Regions from separate parts of the Geobacillus stearothermophilus ATCC 12980 genome, predicted to be linked through region 1. Evidence: predicted binding sites of a transcription regulator. Region 1 holds the regulator's gene; each other region holds the start of a gene.
The links. The regulator CtsR, encoded in region 1, represses protease genes until heat stress. The targets are predictions, from matches to a motif close to ATGGTCAATAAAGGTCAAACA.

Region 1 (2,267 bases):
ATTAAGTGCTTTTCCACCAATACCCGTTTTTCAATCGGTTGAAGCTCCGACATTTTCAACAGTTCAAACCGTCCCGCTTCCCCATACGGACGATGGACGAACGCGCGCTCAAACAAGGCAACGATTTGTTTCGCCTCTTCGCTGCTAAACAGCGTTGGGAAACGAAAATCAACAATATTGCGCGCCAGCCGGATGCGGCTGCTCAACACGATGTCCGAATTCGGCCCCTCCTGGCTCATCCAAGCGCTGACCGCTGTGTTGAAAAACTTTCCAAATGACATACCGCTACATCTCCCCCTCTCCACGTCGGCGAAGTTCGTCCTCTAACGAACGAATCTGGTCGCGCACCTCGGCCGCCCGCTCAAATTCCTCGCGGGCAACTAATTCCTGAAGCTTTTGTTTCAACGTGGCCAGCTGCTTCCGCAAATGGAGGACGCCGCCTTTTCGCTTCGGAATTTTCCCTGAATGAGCAGTATTTCCGCTATGAAGCCGTTTTAAAATCGGCGGAAGGTAACGGGCAAACGTCCGATAGCAGTCGGCGCAACCGAACCGCCCAATTTGCGTAAACTGGTGGTATGTCATTTGGCACGTCTCGCATTGAAGCAAATCCGGATTCGGGAACGCATTGGCCGTCACTTCTTTCATCGGAGCTTGAAAGTTGAGAAGCCCCGCTAACAAATTGTTGAGCGGAAAGTCGTCATGGCCATAGAGCATAAACGTATGACCATGTTCTTTGGCGCATTGCTCGCAAAGGTGAAATTCCGTTTTTTCCCCGTTGACTATTTTCGTAAAATGCATCGTCGCCGGGCGTTGCTTGCATTCTTGGCAAATCAATGCCTTCCCCTCCCCTACTTATACTTTAGCGACGTCAGCATCGCCTTTAACATGCGCGCCCGCAGTTCATCCCGCTCGGGCAAATCGATATATAAAACGGAGCGATCCATCACGCTCAACATCATTTTCGCTTCCCGCTCCGAAATCACCTTTTCTTCCATAAGTCGTTTTATCACATCTTCGGCGCTCGACTGGCTGATGCGGTGGTCGATCAGCTCGAGCAACTGGTCAATCAGCTGCGCCTCGCTTTTCGTCTTTACTTTCATAATGCGGATATAGCCGCCGCCACCGCGCTTGCTTTCAACAATATATCCGCGCTCGAGCGTGAATCTCGTGTTGATGACATAGTTGATTTGCGAGGGAACACATCGGAATTTATTAGCAATTTCACTTCGTTTAATTTCAACGATGTCTTGGTCGCTCATATTGAGTACTTGCTTCAAATATTGCTCGATAATGTCGGAAATGTTTGGCACTCTACCTCCCACCTTCCTCACAACCAAGCTGCTCCCTGCCCAATAATAAACGGGCATTCCTTGGGAAGAAGCATCACCGCCATCTTGTTGACTTTGACTATATTTGACCTTGCTTTTACTATACAATGTATGACGAAAAATTGCAAGGGCTACCGAAACAAGGGAGACTATCTATAGAATATCCGTTTTTTCGCCCAGTAAAACGCTTCTCGGTCAGATAAACGAAAAAGCACGCTTTTTCTCCTAATGAAGAAAAAGGCGTGCTTTCTGCTTAGCCTAGCAGCGACCTACTCTTGCAGGGGCGCTGGCCCCAACTACCATCGGCGCTGGAGGGCTTAACTTCCGTGTTCGGGATGGGAACGGGTGTTTCCCCTCCGCTATCACCACTAGGCCATATGAGGTTGTTAGGAATTCGTTCCCTGAAAACTAGATAACCGTTTCAGGAAGAAGCCGGGACGCTTTCACTTTTCATTGTCTAGCTCCGGCTCGCCGCCGCTCGCCTGCGCTTTTCGCTGTCTAGTTCCGGCCGCCATCGGCTCGCGACGCTTCGGTCCTGCTGCGGCGGGCTAAGCCCGCTCGCAGGCCCTCCAGCGCGCCTCGCCGATAAGCAGGCGGCCTCCACTTTTCTTGTTAGGTTAAGCCCTCGATCGATTAGTATCCGTCAGCTCCACGTGTCGCCACGCTTCCACCTCGGACCTATCGACCTCGTCATCTTCGAGGGATCTTACCCGCCTGACGCGGTGGGAAATCTCATCTTGAGGGGGGCTTCACGCTTAGATGCTTTCAGCGCTTATCCCGTCCGCACATAGCTACCCAGCGGTGCCCCTGGCGGGACAACTGGTACACCAGCGGTGCGTCCATCCCGGTCCTCTCGTACTAAGGACAGCTCCTCTCAAATTTCCTGCGCCCGCGACGGATAGGGACCGAACTGTCTCACGACGTTCTGAACCCAGCTCG
Region 2 (2,267 bases), 710 kb from region 1:
GCTTGCCGACCGGGATGCCGGTTTTCTCGGCGATGATTTGTTCGATGTCGGCGGCATCGACGACAGGGCGTTCTTGGTTGACGCCTTGCTCGAGTTGTTTTTCGAGCTTCAGCTCTTCATCGCGCAGTTTCGCCGCCAATTCGTAGTTTTCTTCTTTCGCCGCTTGTTCTTTTTCTTTCGCGATTTGCATCAACCGCTCTTGCAGTTGTTTTTCATCGGTCGGACCGAGGCGCAAGTTCGCTTTCGAGCCGGCCTCGTCAAGCAAGTCGATCGCCTTGTCCGGGAGGAAGCGGTCTTGAATGTAGCGGTGCGACAGTTTCACGCACGCTTCGATCGCTTCATCCGTATAGCGGACATGGTGGAATTGTTCGTATTTCGGCTGGATGCCTTTTAAGATGACGATCGCTTCCTCAACGGTCGGCTCGTGGACGATGACCGGTTGGAAGCGGCGCTCAAGAGCCGCGTCTTTTTCAATTTGCCGGTATTCTTTGAGCGTCGTCGCCCCAACGACTTGCAGTTCCCCGCGGGCGAGCGCCGGTTTTAAAATATTGCCGGCGTCCATCGAGCCTTCAGCGGCGCCAGCGCCGACGAGCAGGTGGATTTCGTCAATGAACAAGATGATGTTTTTCCGCTCTTGCAATTCGGCGATGAGCCGTTTCATCCGCTCTTCAAATTGACCGCGGATGCCGGTGTTGGCGACAAGCGACGCCACATCAAGCAAGTACACGTCTTTGTTCAATAGTTTTTCCGGCACTTGCCCTTCGGCGATTTTCAGCGCGAGCCCTTCAACGATGGCTGTTTTCCCGACACCCGGCTCCCCGATCAACACCGGGTTGTTTTTGTTGCGGCGGTTTAAAATTTCGATCACGCGGGCGATTTCTTTGTCGCGGCCGATGACCGGATCGATCAAGCCCGCTTTGGCCATTTGCGTCAAGTTGCGGCCGAATTGATCCAAAAATCCACCGCCATGGCTTTGCGGGCGTTTCGCCATCGTTTTCGGCGCGCTCATTCCGGCGTTGGCGGCTGTGAACGGGCTAGTAAAGAAGTCATCAAAGGAAAACGGCGAAAAGCCGAAGTTCATTGGAATGGACAGTTGTTGTTTTTGCTTTTCATAGCATTCATGGCACAGGTGAAGTTGTTGTTTTTCCCCGTTCCATTGCAAGTTGACAAACACTGTTGCTTCACGTTGTTGGCATGCTTGGCAGCGCATGAGGCATACCCCCTTTTCTCTTATTCGGGATTTGACTTTGACTTTCTTTGACCTTCCGACTTTATTATACTTTGACCTTTTTTGACTTTCAAGTGTTTTGTACAAAAAAATTGTGATAACGATGAAATGTTTTTGAAAAAATGGTGAATACTAATGTAGTTGCGGCAAAACTATGATAGAGTGAAAAACAGAAAAAGAGGCGGAAAAGACTCCGTCTTTGGTGCTCATGATGATCATGAATTTGAAGGAAAAAGGAGAAAGGTGAAGATGAGAAGACAGGTTGGTTTCGCGTTTGCTGTTGTACTTTTGGGGATGATGATCATGGTTGCTTGTACAAATCACAACAAGAAAGCCGAGACGCCGGCCGTGCTTGACGTGAAAATCGATGCGCCGGATCATATCGATTTGAACAAGCCGACCAAGCTCGCCTGCGTCGTGACGTACGGCGGTGAAAAAGTGGACGATGCGAGCGAAGTCAAGTTTGAAGTATGGAAACACGGAAGCAGCGAGCGGGAAATGCTTGAAGCGAAGCATGACGGCGATGGCCGCTACTCGGTGGAAAAAACGTTTACCCAAGCGGGAACATATTCGGTCGTCGCCCATGTGACGGCGCGCGATATGCATAACATGCCGAAAAAAGATATTGTCGCCGGCAACCCGGAACAGGCGGCGACGGCCGACGGTGCGAGCGAAAATTCCCAAGGCAGTGCTGAAGAACACCATCATGGCACCGTCGCCATTTCGCTGTCGTCCCGTTCGTTCGAAGCCGGAAAACCGGCGGCGTTGACCGTCCGCCTCTCCAAAGATGGGAGGCCGTTGACAGGTGCGACCGTTCGTTTTGAGATTTGGCAGGCGGACAATAAGCATGAATTTGTCGATGCAAAGGAAAAAGGAAACGGCGAGTACGAAGCCATGGCCATGTTTGCCAACAAAGGAACGTATTCGGTGAAAGTGCACGTCGAAGGAAGCGGCGGGCTGCACGAACATCAAGTCGAACACGTGACAGTTCATTGATGGAAACGCGATTTCACATCGCATGCCATATTAATGAAGAGAG
Region 3 (2,267 bases), 570 kb from region 1:
TCATACTCGTTTTCCGCCTCTTCCAGTTCGCGTTTTGCCCGCTCGAGCGCCTCGCGCAAACGGCGGACGCGGTCAAGCGCCTCTTTTTCTTTTTGCCATTGCGCTTTCATGGCGTTCGCCTTTTCACGCAAATCGGCAAGTTCTTTTTGCAATGCCGCAAGCCGATCGCGGCTCGCTTCATCCGTTTCTTTGCTTAAGGCCGCCTCTTCAATTTCCAGCTGCATGACGCGGCGCATCACTTCGTCCAACTCCGACGGCATCGATTCCATTTCCGTCCGGATCGTCGCGCACGCTTCATCGACCAAATCGATCGCTTTGTCAGGCAAAAAGCGGTCAGAGATGTAACGGTCGGACAAAACGGCGGCCGCGACGAGCGCCCGGTCGTGAATTTTCACTCCATGGTGCACTTCATACCGTTCTTTCAATCCGCGCAAAATCGAAATCGTGTCCTCGACACTCGGCTCTTGGACAAGCACTTGTTGGAAGCGGCGCTCGAGCGCCGGGTCTTTTTCGATGTATTGCCGGTACTCATCAAGCGTCGTCGCCCCGATGCAGCGCAACTCGCCGCGAGCAAGCATTGGCTTTAACATATTGCCGGCGTCGATCGCCCCTTCGGCCCGGCCGGCGCCGACGATCGTGTGCAGCTCGTCGATAAACAAGATGATGCGGCCCTCGCTTTTTTTAATTTCGTTCAATACAGCCCTCAGCCGCTCTTCAAACTCACCGCGAAACTTCGCTCCGGCGACGAGCGCGCTCATGTCAAGAGCGAAAATCGTTTTGTCTTTCAACCCGTCCGGGACGTCTTTGCGCACGATGCGCTGGGCGAGCCCCTCGACAATAGCGGTCTTCCCAACGCCCGGCTCACCGATCAGCACCGGGTTGTTTTTCGTCTTCCGCGACAAAATGCGGATGACGCGGCGAATTTCGCTGTCGCGGCCGATGACCGGGTCGATTTTTCCCGCCTTCGCTTCGGCGACAAGATCGCGCCCGTATTTGGTCAACGCTTCATAGGTTGCTTCCGGATGTGGACTCGTCACGCGCTGATTCCCCCTTACCTTTCTCACGGCTTCTACCAGTGCTTGCTCTGTCAAGCCAAACGATGCCAGTTGCTGGGCAACCGACTCGGCGCCATGAGACAGCGCGAGCAGCACATGTTCGACCGATATGTACTCATCTTGCATTCGTTTCGCTTCGTTTTCCGCCCCCTCAAGCAGCCGCGCCAAGGCAGGCGCAACGTACATCTGTCCCTCTCCCGCTCCGTGCACTTCCGGCTTTTGGCGAATCCGGTCTTGCAGCCAGCGGATCGCCTGAGCGCGGTCGGCGCCGCAAAGGGCAAACAGCCGCGGCGCCAAGCCATCTTCTTGCTCGAGGAGCGCCAGCAGAAGATGTTCAACATCAAGCTGTTGATGATGCCGCTCTTTGGCGAGCGACTGCGCCGCCATGAGCGCCTCTTGCAGTTTTTCTGTCAAACGGCTTACGTCCATGCCGTCCCCTCCATTTGACCTTCTTTGACCATAAATCATTATAGCGGATCGCAAAGCGCACGGCAAATGAAAAGCCACTCCATACTTGGAATGGCTTTTGTTCTGCTTCACGGTTTGCGCAAATACGTCCAATGCCGGTTATGGTTCGACGTTTCTGGAAACGTATCGCCGGCTTTCAGTTTCAGCTTTTTCGGGTGCTTTACATTGTCTCCCGTTTCGCCGATTTCAATATACACGCCGTTGTTCGGCGCTTTATCGCCTGGTTTGAAATGGCGCGGTTGGCCCATTTGTTTCATCCCCCTTGCTTCGATTGCATTTGTTATCATGCCCGGTTTCATCGCTGTTCATAAGAAGGAAAATGATGGAGGATCGCAAACGGAACGCCAAGCTGTTCACAACGAAAAGGAGCTCTCCCCTCGAAATCCTTTTCAAAGTGAAAAAGGAACTCCCGAAACGGGAATTCCCCCTTTGCTATAAAACGGACAACAAAATCGCTTTTTGCGCATGAAGCCGGTTGCCGGCCTGCTCAAAGACGACCGAGTTCGGACCGTCCATGACGCCGGCCGTCACTTCTTCGCCGCGGTGGGCCGGCAGACAATGCAAAAAGAGATAATCCGGTTTTGCCGCTTTGACGAGCTCTTCGTTGACTTGATACGGCTGAAACACTTGCAGCCGCTCAGAACTTTCGCTTTCTTGGCCCATGCTCGTCCAGACATCCGTATAAATCGCATCCGCCCCCGCCACCGCCACAAGCGGGTCGTGCGTCACCGTGACGGCGGCGCC

Region 2: the regulator CtsR is predicted to act here: its motif matches at 1,279-1,299, upstream of QSJ10_RS04360 (ATP-dependent Clp protease ATP-binding subunit).
Region 3: the regulator CtsR is predicted to act here: its motif matches at 1,496-1,516, upstream of clpB (ATP-dependent chaperone ClpB).

What each region holds. Positions count from the first base shown of each region.
Region 1 is NZ_CP128494.1:94,095-96,361, reverse strand. It holds gene mcsB (protein-arginine kinase McsB) at 1-281, opposite strand, end outside; gene mcsA (protein-arginine kinase activator protein McsA) at 286-834, opposite strand; gene ctsR (transcriptional regulator CtsR) at 849-1,310, opposite strand; rRNA gene rrf (5S ribosomal RNA) at 1,585-1,701, opposite strand; rRNA gene QSJ10_RS00495 (23S ribosomal RNA) at 1,942-2,267, opposite strand, start outside.
Region 2 is NZ_CP128494.1:802,791-805,057, forward strand. It holds gene QSJ10_RS04360 (ATP-dependent Clp protease ATP-binding subunit) at 1-1,210, opposite strand, end outside; gene QSJ10_RS04365 (FixH family protein) at 1,478-2,224, shown strand.
Region 3 is NZ_CP128494.1:668,645-670,911, reverse strand. It holds gene clpB (ATP-dependent chaperone ClpB) at 1-1,484, opposite strand, end outside; gene QSJ10_RS03615 (YjzC family protein) at 1,592-1,771, opposite strand; gene argF (ornithine carbamoyltransferase) at 1,956-2,267, opposite strand, start outside.